Regions from separate parts of the Pseudoflavonifractor sp. MCC625 genome, predicted to be linked through region 1. Evidence: predicted binding sites of a transcription regulator. Region 1 holds the regulator's gene; each other region holds the start of a gene.

Region 1 (4,178 bases):
ACTCCACGCCAGTGGCTTGCGTATTAGGCGATCCGGCTTACCGTGACCTGACTGCGGATCGCTTTGACCTGTTCCCCGTCCAGTGCGCCGGAGGCGCTCAGGGACTCCAGCAGGGTTCCGCCCTCCTTACAGGTGGCATCCAGCCCGAAGTAGGAGAGGTATGCCACATGGGCCCGCAGAAACGTACTGCTGCTCAGCAGTGTGTACTCGCCCGGTGTGATCACACCCAGCTCCCGCGCTCTGGGCAGAACCGTCTGCCAGGTAAAGTCCGGGTTGCTCCCGCTGTCCCGATATCCCAGGGCGCGGAGCAGGAAGGTGAGATACTCCCCCGCGCCGATGGTCCGCTCCGGTCCAAAAGCGGGCTTTCCCTCCGCGGTGGGCCCCACGCCAGCGGCATACCCCTTTTCATAGGCGTAGGCCACATAGCTGCGGCACCAGTCGGGCACATCCACAAAGGGGCACGCACCGGTATAGGCCTGGGCCTGCTTCTCCTCGCCGATCATGCGGAGGAACATGATAAGGCCCTCAATACGGGTGGGGATCTTCTCCAGGTCATACCCGGAGCCATATCCCGTCCCGGTCCCCGCAAACATCCCCATCTGCTGAAGCGCCTCCGCCAGGGCATTGTAGTCGGTAGCCGCGCTGGGCGAGAGGGTGACTACCCCCTCGGTACTGACCACAGCCGTCTCACTCACGATGGAGACCACGGCAGAGGTCCCTTCCGCAGCCAGATAGCGGTGCATCGGGGTGAGCCGCTGCCCGGAGGGCACCACATTCCCCGCCGTCACATCCACTACCGCACCGGCGGAGTAGGTCACGGCTGCCTCCCCGGCCAGGAAGAGCAGCCCCGATCCCGTGGAAACGGAGAGCACATCTCCTTCCTTATAGCGGTCATCCCGCAGTCCGCTGCTTCCGCCTGCCTCGGCCAGATCCTCCTGGTAGGCCTGATTCAGCTCCTGGAAGACCTGGTCATAGGTGGTCTGCGTGCGGGTTTCGATCCGTTTCTCCGCCTGCGAGAGTACGTCAGGCAGATACGTCCCGTTCAAAAAACTCAGTGAGACCAGCGGGTCCTCCGCCGAGCCGCCCGCCGCATAGGCCAGGCCGCTGCCGATCAGGACCACCGCAATCAGTAAAAACGCCCACGCTCGCTTCATGCATCCTCCGAAATCAGATAACTCAGGGTCTGAAGGCTGTCAGAGAAATGTACATTCTCAATGAAGATGCCCTCTTCCCGGATATTCAGCTCTGTATTCGTAAAATTCCAGATTCCTTTCACACCGGATTTGACCAAGCGATCCGCCATCTCCTCCGCAATGCTGCGGGGAACGGTGAGCACGCCCACGCTGGCGGGATGCTCCCGCAAATAGTTCTCCAGCTGGTCTATATGAAAAATCGGCGTCCCGGCCATGATCTGTCCCACGACCTCCGGACGCACGTCAAATGCCGCATTGAGATGGAATCCGCTCCAGCCAAAGTTGAAATTCTCGATCAGAGCACGCCCCAGGTTTCCCACGCCGAGGATCACCGCCGTATGGCCCCGGTTCATGCCCAAAATATCCACGATCTCATTGAGCAGATTGTCCACATTATAGCCGTAGCCCTGCTGTCCGAACTCCCCGAAACAGGAGAGGTCCTGCCGGATCTGGGAGGCTGTCAGTCCCATGGACTTTCCCAGGGCGCTGGAGGAGATCCGCACCACGCCGGCCTGGTTCAGTTCATTCAAATGCCGGTAATACCGCGGCAATCTCCGGATCACCGCTCCCGACACATTTTGCTTCCGCATCCATATCACGCTCGCTTATGTTTGTTTCCCTGCCTGAACCGCACCACAAGTGCCGGTCAGGTCACTCCATTCCAATTGATTAGTATACCATGTCACTCACACTTCTGCAAATGATTTTCCCGGGAAACCATCCAACATATCTATGAAAAAACGGCATGTCTCCACACCGCAGACAGAACATCGTTTTCCAGCAAAGCAGAAATGAACGAGATGCTCGCCGCAAGAATTTATAAAGCCAAAAGAGCAAGTCCTTATGGGACTTACTCTTTTGGCTTTAGTATATTATAGAACTTACTTAGAAACGTGTTTACAATCTAGCCAATAGCTCTTCTTTTTTTTGCTGAAATTCTTCATCTGTCAAAATTCCTGCGTCTCTAAGCTCAGATAGCTCCTTTATTTTCGCAGGAATATTTTCTGTCGAGTCAGTATTATTCGATACAACTTTCTTGTAATTCTTTAATTCTTCAAAAAGAATTTGCAACATATTGTTGAGATTATCTTGATTTTTTCCCCAATCTACCGTGCCAAACTTCGAAGCCGAAGCTATAGAGAGTTCTGTCATATTATCCGCGGTAGGACTAAGTGTAATTAATAGATTTTCACCCCATGATTTCCAACTGATCCCCGTCTTAATTGCAATAGTTCGTGAAGTTGGGTCTGAGGTTTTTATAGAAAAATGAGAGTCTTTTTTCAGTGCTGATATAAGTGCGCTATATGTGTCATCTACTTGATATTCAATAATCTGTTTGTTTGATGTGCTCGAATTAAGAGACATAATATCACCACCTCTGGTTTTAATTATATTACTTGCAATATAATAAAGCAAGCTTTATAAAGATCCACGAGTCCTATAAAGTACTCCCAGATGGTTGGAGTGTCATAAAAAGATCTGTGGAAATCTAGTAATATCCGCGGTTTCAAACAACAAGCAACGCGCTTGATCCCATCAAATCATAGGCTTGGAAACATTCTCCGCCTTTTTCCCTTTTTCTAGTGCGTCAAACTGTGCCTTGATCTCCTCATTTACAACAGCATTCATTCCATCTGGGAGCAGGCGTAGGTCTTCTTCTTGAATATCTATCGTTGCGATATCATCCTTTTCCCCATATTGCGGAAAATTGACAAGCCAGCAATTCTTGATATTGTCCTCATCGCAAATCCACCCCTGCATACCTTTATGAACACCCTCGCTGGCATACCGGTTCTTCTCAACAATCACTTCAACACAGTCCATATATTTCATCGTATTCCCCTCCATATGGTGTATTTAGCCATATTTGTCCATTTGGATACACTGTTCATCCAGTTAGAAAGGAGACATCCCGAATACATAGGAGGAAATAAGCAAAAAGTTGCACGTTTCCGTACAACTATCACAGAACAATTTGGAAAATAAAAAATCGGAGTACCCCGAAGGATACTCCGATGGTCCGAGTGACTGGATTCGAACCAGCGGCCTCTTGAACCCCATTCAAGCGCGATACCAAACTTCGCCACACCCGGATTTTGCCGCCTCACCAGACGGCTTATATAATATAGCATATCTTTCCTCCTTTGGCAAGCCCTTTTTTCAAAAAATTTTTGACACATCGGAAGCGGCCTTTCCATACACTGAAAAAGAAAAAGGAGGAATGCGCTTTGGCTTCCATCGGAACCATCATCACCCGTATTTACGCCTCCCAGGCCCGTCTCCCGATCCAGGGTGCCACCGTGGCCTTTACCCAGGGCGCCGCCAATGAGCGGCAGACTCTGCTGGCCGTCCGGGTCTCCGACGCAAACGGTCAGACCGCCCCCGTCCGCCTTACGACACCCAGCCAGTCCCAGGGTACCAGTCCCGGCGGAGAAACCCCCTATGCCCTGTGCAATATCTGGGCGGAGGCCCCCGGATACGAATACCATGTCATACAGGGGGTACAGGTCTTTCCCGGTACGGAGACCATCCAGGAGATCGAACTCACCCCTCTCCCCCTCACGCTGCCCAACCACCAAAATACCGATACCACCCAGATTACCCCCCAAGAGCTTTGATTCGATTGGAGTGAACGCCATGCCGTCCACCGTACTCCCGTACATCCCGCAATATATTACCGTGCATCTGGGCCCTCCCGGGTCAGACGCCGAAAATGTCACGGTCTCCTTTCCGGACTATGTAAAAAATGTGGCCTCTAGTGAGATCTACCCTACCTGGGAGCCCGCAGCGCTCCGGGCCAACATCCTGGCCATCATCTCTTACGCCCTCAACCGGGTCTATACTGAGTACTACCCCAGCCAGGGCTATCCGTTTAACATCACCTCTTCCACCGCGTACGACCAAAAATACATCCATGGACGCAACACCTATGAGAATATCGACCAGATCGTGGACGAGATTTTCAATACCTACATCCGCCGGATC
Region 2 (4,178 bases), on a different contig from region 1:
TTGACATTGTGGATCCAGGGGATGTGCTTGTCGCCGATACCCTCAATGCGGTGGCCGCCAAAGCCGTTTTCCAGAATGGTGGGGCACTGGAGCGCCTCGCCCACGGCCAGCTTCACATGGGGATAGCGGTCCTTGAGCAGGTCGCCGGCCGACATGGTGCCCGCCGAGCCGGAGGTAAAGCAGGCGCCGGCCAGACGGTCGCCGGGGCGCTTGACCGCCTCATAGAGATCGGCCAGAGCGGTACCGGTCACATTGTAGTGCCACAGGGGGTTGCCCATCTCTTCAAACTGGTTGAAGATCATCATGGTAGGATCCTGCTTGAGCTCCCAGGTCTTGTCAAAGATCTCCTTGACGTTGGACTCACAGCCGGGGGTGGCGATGACCTGGCCGGCGATCTGGCTGAGCCACTCGAAGCGCTCCTTGCTCATCTCGGCGGGAAGGATGGCCACGCTGTCACAGGCCAGCAGCTTGGAGTTGAAGGCGCCGCCGCGGCAGTAGTTGCCCGTGGAGGGCCAGACGGCATGGTGATAGGTGGCGTCAAACTGTCCGGTCACCAGACGGGGGGCCAGACATCCAAAGGAGGCGCCCACCTTGTGGCATCCGGTGGGGAACCACTTGCCCGCCATGGCCAGAATGCGGCAGGGAACACCGGTCAGGGAGGAGGGCAGCTCCACATAGTTGGGCACAGCCTGATAGCCGCCGCCAAATTCCTTGGCTTCGTTCTTCCAGGTAATGCGGAACAGGTTCAGAGGATTGACGTCCCACAGTCCCACATTTTTCAGCTTGTCCCGGATGGCGCCAGGAATGGATTCCGGCTCCTGCATCTGGGCAATGGTGGGAATGATGACGTTATTTTCGCGGGCCTTTTTGATGTTTCGGTCCAGACTGTCTCGGCGGATGGTAAGGTCAATCATATTCCGTGTCCTCCTTAAAATACAGAGTGCCAAAGGCGCTGCCATGCCCTAATCATAGCACAATCTGGAAATAAATCAAGAGGAAAGAAATAATTTTTGAACTTAGGCGTTTTCATTGAAAGTAAATCATATAATGAATTATTTATGCAAAATAACGGAAGTGTGATCGTGCACGTTCAGATGAGGGAAATTCTGTCCGCCCGATAAAAACAGAGAACGGCCGCGGCGCGGAGAAAGACAGAAAAAAGCGGGCCGCAAATGCGGCCCGCCGGAAAAAATATTCAGATTAGCACTTCTCGAGGATGACGGCAGTGCCCATACCGCCGCCGATGCACAGGGTGGCAAGGCCCTTCTTTGCCTCGGGACGCTTGCTCATCTCGTGCAGCAGGGTGACGATGATGCGGGCGCCGGAGCAGCCCACGGGGTGACCCAGGGAGATGGCGCCGCCGTTGACGTTGACCTTGCTCATGTCAAACTTCAGCTCGCGGGCCACAGCGATGGACTGGGCAGCAAAGGCCTCGTTGGCCTCCACCAGATCCATGTCCTCGATGGTCAGGCCGGCCTTCTCCATAGCCTGCTTGGAGGCGGGAACAGGACCCACGCCCATGATCTTGGGATCCACGCCGCCCTGGCCCCAGGAGACCAGCTTGGCCATGGGCTTCAGGCCGTACTTCTCCACAGCCTCGCCGGAGGCCAGGATGATGGCGGCAGCGCCGTCGTTGATGCCGGAGGCGTTGCCGGCGGTGACGCGGCCGTCCTTCTTGAAGGCGGGCTTCAGCTTGGCCAGACCCTCAGCGGTGGTGCCGTGGCGGGGGAACTCGTCGACCTTGAAGTCCACGATCTCCTTCTTGACCTTCACGGGCACGGGGACGATCTCGTCGTCAAACTTGCCGGCCTCCTGAGCAGCCTTGGCCTTCATCTGGGAGTTCAGGGCGAACTCATCCAGCTCCTCGCGGGTGATGCCCCACTGGTCGCAGACGTTCTCAGCGGTGATGCCCATGTGGTAGTCGTTGAACACATCCCACAGGCCGTCCTTCACCATGGTGTCCACCAGCTTGGTGTCGTTCATGCGGGCGCCGAAGCGGGCGGCGGGCATGGCATAGGGGGCAGCGGACATGTTCTCGGTGCCGCCGGCCACGATGATGTCGGCGTCACCGGCCAGGATGGTACGGGCACCCTCGATCACGGACTTCATGCCGGAGCCGCAGACCATGCTGACGGTGTAGGCGGGCACTTCAACGGGAATACCGGCGCCCAGAGAAACCTGGCGGGCCATATTCTGACCGGCAGCGGCAGTCAGGATGCTGCCGAACATGACCTCGTCCACCTGCTCAGGCTTGACGTTGGCACGCTTGAGCGCCTCAGCCACAACGATGGAGCCCAGCTTGGCGGCGGGAACATCCTTCAGGGAACCACCGAAGGAGCCGATGGCGGTACGGCAGCAATTGACAACATAAATGTCCTTCATAGAATTGACCCTCCAAATATTTTACATTTCGTTCGATATATGGTCGCGGAATCGGCAATGAATACAAATTCGGTTTGCGAACCGGATAAGCTTATTATATATGATGGGGAAGAAAAATGCAACGGTGACTTGTGAATATTTTAACAATATACTTTGGAGGTCAAAAATCCGGCGGTCACCGGGACGAAACGCCCAGGACCGCCGGATTTGAATGAGAAAGTTAAAAATTTAACATACTTTCAAAAAATCTTTGGAGAGGTGCGGGATGCCGGAGTTTCTCAGGGTGCTGCGCTGCGGAGGATGAGTACATCCTCTGCGCCCAACTCCCGCAGGGCCTCCAGGGTATGGGTGGCCGTAGTCTGAATGGTAATGGTGAACTGATAGATGTGCCCGTCCTCCACCAGTTCCGAACGGGCCTCCGGCGAATAGAAGTGGAAGGTCAGATCGTTATAGTAGCAGTTGGCATAGCGGTCCTGATTTTCCAACAGATAGTGACGGCCCAGATTTCCCTCTTCCAGATCGGTGAGCACGGCGTCCAGAAGCAGCTGGGTGTCCGCACCGCTGGAGAAAATTTGATCGGCTCCCGTATAGGTGGAGAGGTTGACGCTGGTCAGCACATCGCCGCTGCGGTAGAGGGAGAGATACTCCTGCTGTGCCAGACCCGGAGCATTGATGAGCGCATCCAGCTTGGCGGCGGGAGAGGTGGGATCGGCCAGAAGCTCCTCGTCCACCGGGATACGGTAGCTGCGCCGCATGGTGCCGCCGTCCCGGAAGAGATAGGTGAAGGAGAAGTAGAACGAGCCGGAAGTCTCCACATCCACCATATAATCTCCCACCTGCTGGGAGACATAGGGGTGGGAAGATACACGCTCAGCCGACTCCAGCTGGGACTGATGGTCGATGATGGTCTGATGGAGCTCCACCAGACGGGCAATGTCCTCCTCCCGGCGCAGGACGGAAGGAGAGGAAGCTCCATCATAGGGGGCGAAGGAGGGAGTATCCAGGCGTACTTCCACCACCTGCTGGGCCTGGGGGACCCGGACCTCAAAGCCGATCGGGTCGACCTCCAGAGTGCTCACGCCCAGTGTGAGCAGGATCAGAAAGCAGAGGCAGCCCTTCCAGCCCTGCCGGAAGACGCGGAAGGATTTGCACAGCAGCATTTCGGCGATAAAGTAGCCCAGGGCTCCCGTGAGCAGCAGGAAGAACAGGAGAGACCACAGGATGCTGTGCGAGACCTGGGGCAGGAAGACGCTCCACAGAAAAGTGCCGATAACCACGGCAGAGCAGAAGGCCACACCGTATTTGAAGATGGGGCGCAGCCAGGAGACAGCCACCACGTCCCCGGCGGTCTCCAGATGGCGGCGGCGGTAGAGGAGCAGGGCCAGTCCGGTGAAGACCAGCCCGGCCAGCATATACACAAAGACGGGAAGCAGTCCGGTAAAGTGATAATTGGGGGAGCCGGTGCTGCCCATGCGGTCGATGTAGCAGAGTGTGGGAGTGAGCCACTCCACCCAGGGGTTGAGTTGATATGAGGTATAAAATCCGAAGAGGAAGATGCGGGCCAGCTCCCGAAAGAGAGCATCCAGGCCGAACACCAGGCCGTTGAGGATGCCGTAGAAGGCGGGCAACGCCAGAATGTGGCCGGTAAACATGGCGCAGAACACCGCAAAGGAGTAGAAGAACAGGGAGACCATACACTGGCACCAGCCCCACAGGAAGAGAGAGGTCAAATCCACCCCGTGGCCCGCATAGAACTCCGCCCCCAGGGTGAGCAGGGCCACCACCAGAATGGGCAG
Region 3 (4,178 bases), on a different contig from region 1:
CTCACCGGGCAGCATGGCCACGTTGGCCAGGACCTCCAGATAGACGCCGAAGCCGAGCACCACGCACCCGACCAGGAGAAGAGCCGCGTGAATGGGATACCAGGCTGGAAGGGAGAGGTCCAGCAGGGCCATGGTCAGGTCAATAAAGGCGCCGAATGCTATGGAAATGGGGATTTGGAGCAGGTGTTCCAGCTGGAAGTTCCGGCGCAGGATGAGCAGCTGGAGCAGAATGAGCAGGAGGCTGAATACCACCGTAAAGGTGCCCAGTGTCCAGGGGAGGGACAGGCTGAGGACATAGGGGATGGAGGAGATGGGAGAAGTACCCAGATCAGCTCTGGTAATTAGGCTCACGCCCAGGGAGCTGAGAAACAGCCCCAGAAGAAAAATCAGATAGCGCTTTAGTTTTTCCATGTGAATCATTCCTTCTCTTCGCTCAGATTTTGATAAATGGCGTAAAAAACGCGGAGAAACGCACTGCGGTCCTCCGGCGAAATGCCGTGAAAGGTGTCCTCTTCCAGGGAGTCAAACATCTCCTGTACGCTGCCCTGGAGCGCACGCCCCCGGTCGGTGAGAAAAATATAGAAGCTCCTCCGGTTTCCGTGGAGCATTCTCCGCTCCACCATTCCACGCTCTTCCATGCGATTCAGAATCGAGGTCAGAGAGGCGGGTTCAATGTGGCAGGCAGTGGCGATCTCTTTTTGACTGGCGCCGTCATGGTCCCCCAGGTAGTCCAACACCTTGGGCTGACCCAGGGTGAGCCCGGTGTCCCGCAGGCCTGCCAGCAGTTTTTTGTGAAAGATAGCCTGGTTGGCCATGAGAAGATAGTGAAAGGAAGGCTGCAAGGAAACATCTCCTCCTCTAATATTAGAATTATAATAGTTAGAATTCTAATATTAAAGTATAGGATACAGATATGCCGTTTGTCAAGGGGAAAGTAAAAACAGACGCCGCAGCCTGCTGGCTGCGGCGTCTGTTCCAATGGTTGAATCAGCGCTTGTTGGAGCGTCTCCAAATGCCCATCTTGGCGGCATCGGAGATGAGCTGATCCCGGAAATCCGGGTGAGCAATGGAGATGATCTTCTCGGCGCGCTCCCAGGTGGAGGTGCCCTTCAGATTCACTTTGCCGTACTCGGTGACCAGGAAGTGGGTGTTGGCGCGTGTATCGGTGACGATGGAGCCGTTATCCAGCGTGGGCTTGATGCGGCTCTCCAGCTGACCGGTCTTTTTGTTCATGAAAGTGGAGGAGCAGCAGATGAAGCTCTTACCGCCCTTGGAGAGGTAGGCGCCCATCACAAAGTCCAGCTGACCGCCGGCGCCGCTGATGTGCTTGGTCCCGGCGCTCTCGGCGTTGACCTGGCCGAAGAGGTCCACATCCACCGCGTTGTTGATGGACATGAAGTTGTCCAGCTGGGCCACCACCCGCACGTCGTTGGTGTAGCTGACCGGAGCGGCCATGCAGGCGGGGTTGTCGTTGAGGTAGTCATACAGCTTCTGGCTGCCGGCGGCAAAGGCATAGGCCTGACGGAAGCGGTCAATGGACTTTTTGGCACCGGTCAGCTTGCCCGCCATGGCCATGTCCACAAAGCCGTCCACGTACATCTCGGTGTGGACGCCCAGGTCCTTCAGATCGGACTGAGCGATGAGGGAGCCCACCGCATTGGGCATGCCGCCGATGCCCAGCTGGAGGCAGGCGCCATTGGGGATCTCCTCCACAATGAGACGGGCGACCGCCTCATCCACCGGGGTGGCCGGGCCGCCGGCAGGCAGCTGGCCAATGGGGGATTCCTGCTCCACAATCATGGAGACCTGGTCTACGTGGATGCTGTTCTCCATACCGCCCAGGCAGCGGGGGATGTTGGGGTTGACCTCCACAATGATGATCTCCGAGCGCTCACAGACGGCCTGGAGATGGGAGGCACTGGGGCCGAAGGTAAAGTAACCCTGGCTGTCCATGGGAGAGACCTGGAACATGGCCACATGGATGGGAGCCACATTTTCCCGGTAGAAGCGGGGCAGCTCGGAATAGCGCATGGGAGCATAGAAGGTGGCGCCCTCGGCGATCATCTTGCGTTCCACACCGGACATATGCCAGGAATTCCAGGTAAAATGCTCCGCCACGTCGGGAACCGACATGATAGCGGGCTTGTGGAACAGGACGCCGCCGCGCACCTTGACATCATAGAGCTCCTGATAGCGGGCTGCCAGCGCCTGATCCAGAGCCTCGGGGGTAATGGCACACCAGCCGTAATCGATCCAGTCGCCCGACTGCACGACCTTGACCGCCTCTTCCGGCGTGGTCAGCTTGCTCTGATACTGCTCCCGATAATTCATCGTCTGACACCTCGTATTGTAAAATTTATATTGTTAGAATTTTAACAATCTAGTGGTACTATTATAGCACCTTTCCGACAAAGATACAAGTAGAAGAAGGGGAGAAAGTCAGAAGTTTTATCCAAAGAAAGACCCCCCGGCTTTTGCCGGGGGGTCAGTGCTTTTATGGATCAGTTGTCCAGCTCCTGGATGGCCTTGGCCGCCTCAATGGCCTTCTGCTGGGCCACAGGGGGCGCCTCCTCGTAGCGGACGAAGTGGAAGGTGAAGGAGCCGCGGCTCTGGGTGAGAGAGCGCAGGTCGATGGCATAGGTCATCATCTCGGCCATGGGGACCTCGGCCTCCACCACCTGATTGCCCTTGCCGTCGGGATTCATGCCCATGACACGGCCGCGGCGCTTGTTCAGGTCGCCAATGATGTCGCCCATGTAGCTGTCGGGAATGGTAACCTTCAGCTCGCCGATGGGCTCCAGAATGGTGGGATTGGCATCGGGGAGACCGGCCTTGTAGGCCAGCTGGGCCGCCGTCTTAAAGGCCATTTCGGAGGAGTCCACCGGGTGGTAGGATCCATCGTACAGGGTGGCCTTCAGGTTGACTACGGGATAGCCAGCCAGAACACCGTGCTGGACGGCCTCGCGCAGGCCCTTCTCCACGGCGGGGAAGTAGTTCTTGGGGACTGCGCCGCCGAAGACCTCCTCGCAGAACTCCAGCTCCTCCTGCTCGCCGGGCTCGAAGCGGATCTTGACATCGCCGAACTGGCCGTGGCCGCCGGACTGCTTCTTGTGGCGGCCCTGGACCTCCACCTTCTTGCGGATCTTCTCCCGGTAGGCCACACGGGGAATGGAGAGCTCAGCCTCGACGCTGAAGCGATTCTTCAGCTTGGAGAGGAGCACGTCCATCTGCATATCGCCGGTGCCGGAGACCACCATCTGGCGGGTCTCGGCGTTGTTGGACCAGTTGAAGGTCAGGTCCTCATCGTTCAGACGGGTGAGGCCGGCGGCGATCTTGTCCTCCTGGCCGCGGGTCTTGGGGGCAATGGCCACCGAGTAGCAGGGCTCGGGGAAGGGCAGGGCGGGGAATTTGACCACCTTGCGGGCATCACAGATGGTATCGCCGGTCTTGAGTGCCTCCATCTTGGAGATGGCGCCGATGTCGCCGCAGACCAGCTCCTTGACCTCTTCAGCCTTCTTGCCCTTCATGATATACAGGCGGCCCAGCTTGATGTTCTCACCGGTACGGGCATTCACCAGAGTCATATCGGGGGTCAGATTGCCGGACATCACCTTGACATAGGAGTACTTGCCGTACTGGTCAGAGGTGGTCTTGAAGACAAAGGCGCAGGGATAAGCGCGGTCGGAGAGGACATACTCCTCCAGCTCGCCGTCAGCGTTCTCCACCAGCTCAGCGGAGCCCTCCAGGGGATTGGGGATCAGATCCACCACGGTATCCAGCAGCATCAGAGTGCCCAGGCCCTGCACGGCAGAACCGCAGACCACCGGGAAGAGGGACAGGTCCCGCACGCCCTGGCGCAGGCCCTGGAGCATCTCGGCATAGGTGAAGTCCTCGCCGGAGAAATACTTGTCCATGAACTCCTCGCTGGTCTCAGCCACCGACTCCTTCAGCGCGTCATAGAGCTCATCCAGCACGGGGAGCTTATCCTCGGGGACCTCGATCTCCACGCGCTTGTCGCCCTGCATCTCATAGGCGCGCTTGTGGAGGACATCGATGATGCCGATGACCTTCTTGTTCTCGTCCCAGATGGGGGCGACAACGGGGGCCACGTTCTTGCCGAACCGCTCCCGCAGGGTAGCGAAGGCGGCGTTGTAGTCCGCGTTTTCCTCGTCGGTCTT

The links. Region 1 encodes Rex, which represses fermentation and respiration genes when NADH is low (regulators of the CRP and FNR family bind a similar motif). Its sites were predicted from a motif close to ATTGTTAANNNNTTAACAAT; they were not measured.
Region 2: the regulator Rex is predicted to act here: its motif matches at 2,511-2,530, upstream of GPK94_RS15665 (acetyl-CoA C-acetyltransferase).
Region 3: the regulator Rex is predicted to act here: its motif matches at 2,361-2,380, upstream of GPK94_RS03170 (butyryl-CoA:acetate CoA-transferase).

The regions. Positions count from the first base shown of each region.
Region 1 is NZ_WQOJ01000030.1:314,108-318,285, reverse strand. It holds gene GPK94_RS08885 (hypothetical protein) at 24-1,154, opposite strand; gene GPK94_RS08880 (redox-sensing transcriptional repressor Rex) at 1,151-1,783, opposite strand; gene GPK94_RS08875 (SHOCT domain-containing protein) at 2,091-2,558, opposite strand; gene GPK94_RS08870 (hypothetical protein) at 2,730-3,026, opposite strand; tRNA gene GPK94_RS08865 (tRNA-Pro) at 3,210-3,286, opposite strand; gene GPK94_RS08860 (spore cortex-lytic protein) at 3,422-3,811, shown strand; gene GPK94_RS08855 (peptidoglycan-binding protein) at 3,831-4,178, shown strand, end outside.
Region 2 is NZ_WQOJ01000048.1:269,355-273,532, forward strand. It holds gene GPK94_RS15660 (pyridoxal-5-phosphate-dependent protein subunit beta) at 1-914, opposite strand, end outside; gene GPK94_RS15665 (acetyl-CoA C-acetyltransferase) at 1,201-2,382, opposite strand; gene GPK94_RS15670 (ABC transporter permease) at 2,661-4,178, opposite strand, start outside.
Region 3 is NZ_WQOJ01000010.1:46,888-51,065, forward strand. It holds gene GPK94_RS03160 (DUF6198 family protein) at 1-411, opposite strand, end outside; gene GPK94_RS03165 (MarR family transcriptional regulator) at 417-842, opposite strand; gene GPK94_RS03170 (butyryl-CoA:acetate CoA-transferase) at 988-2,331, opposite strand; gene GPK94_RS03175 (elongation factor G) at 2,502-4,178, opposite strand, start outside.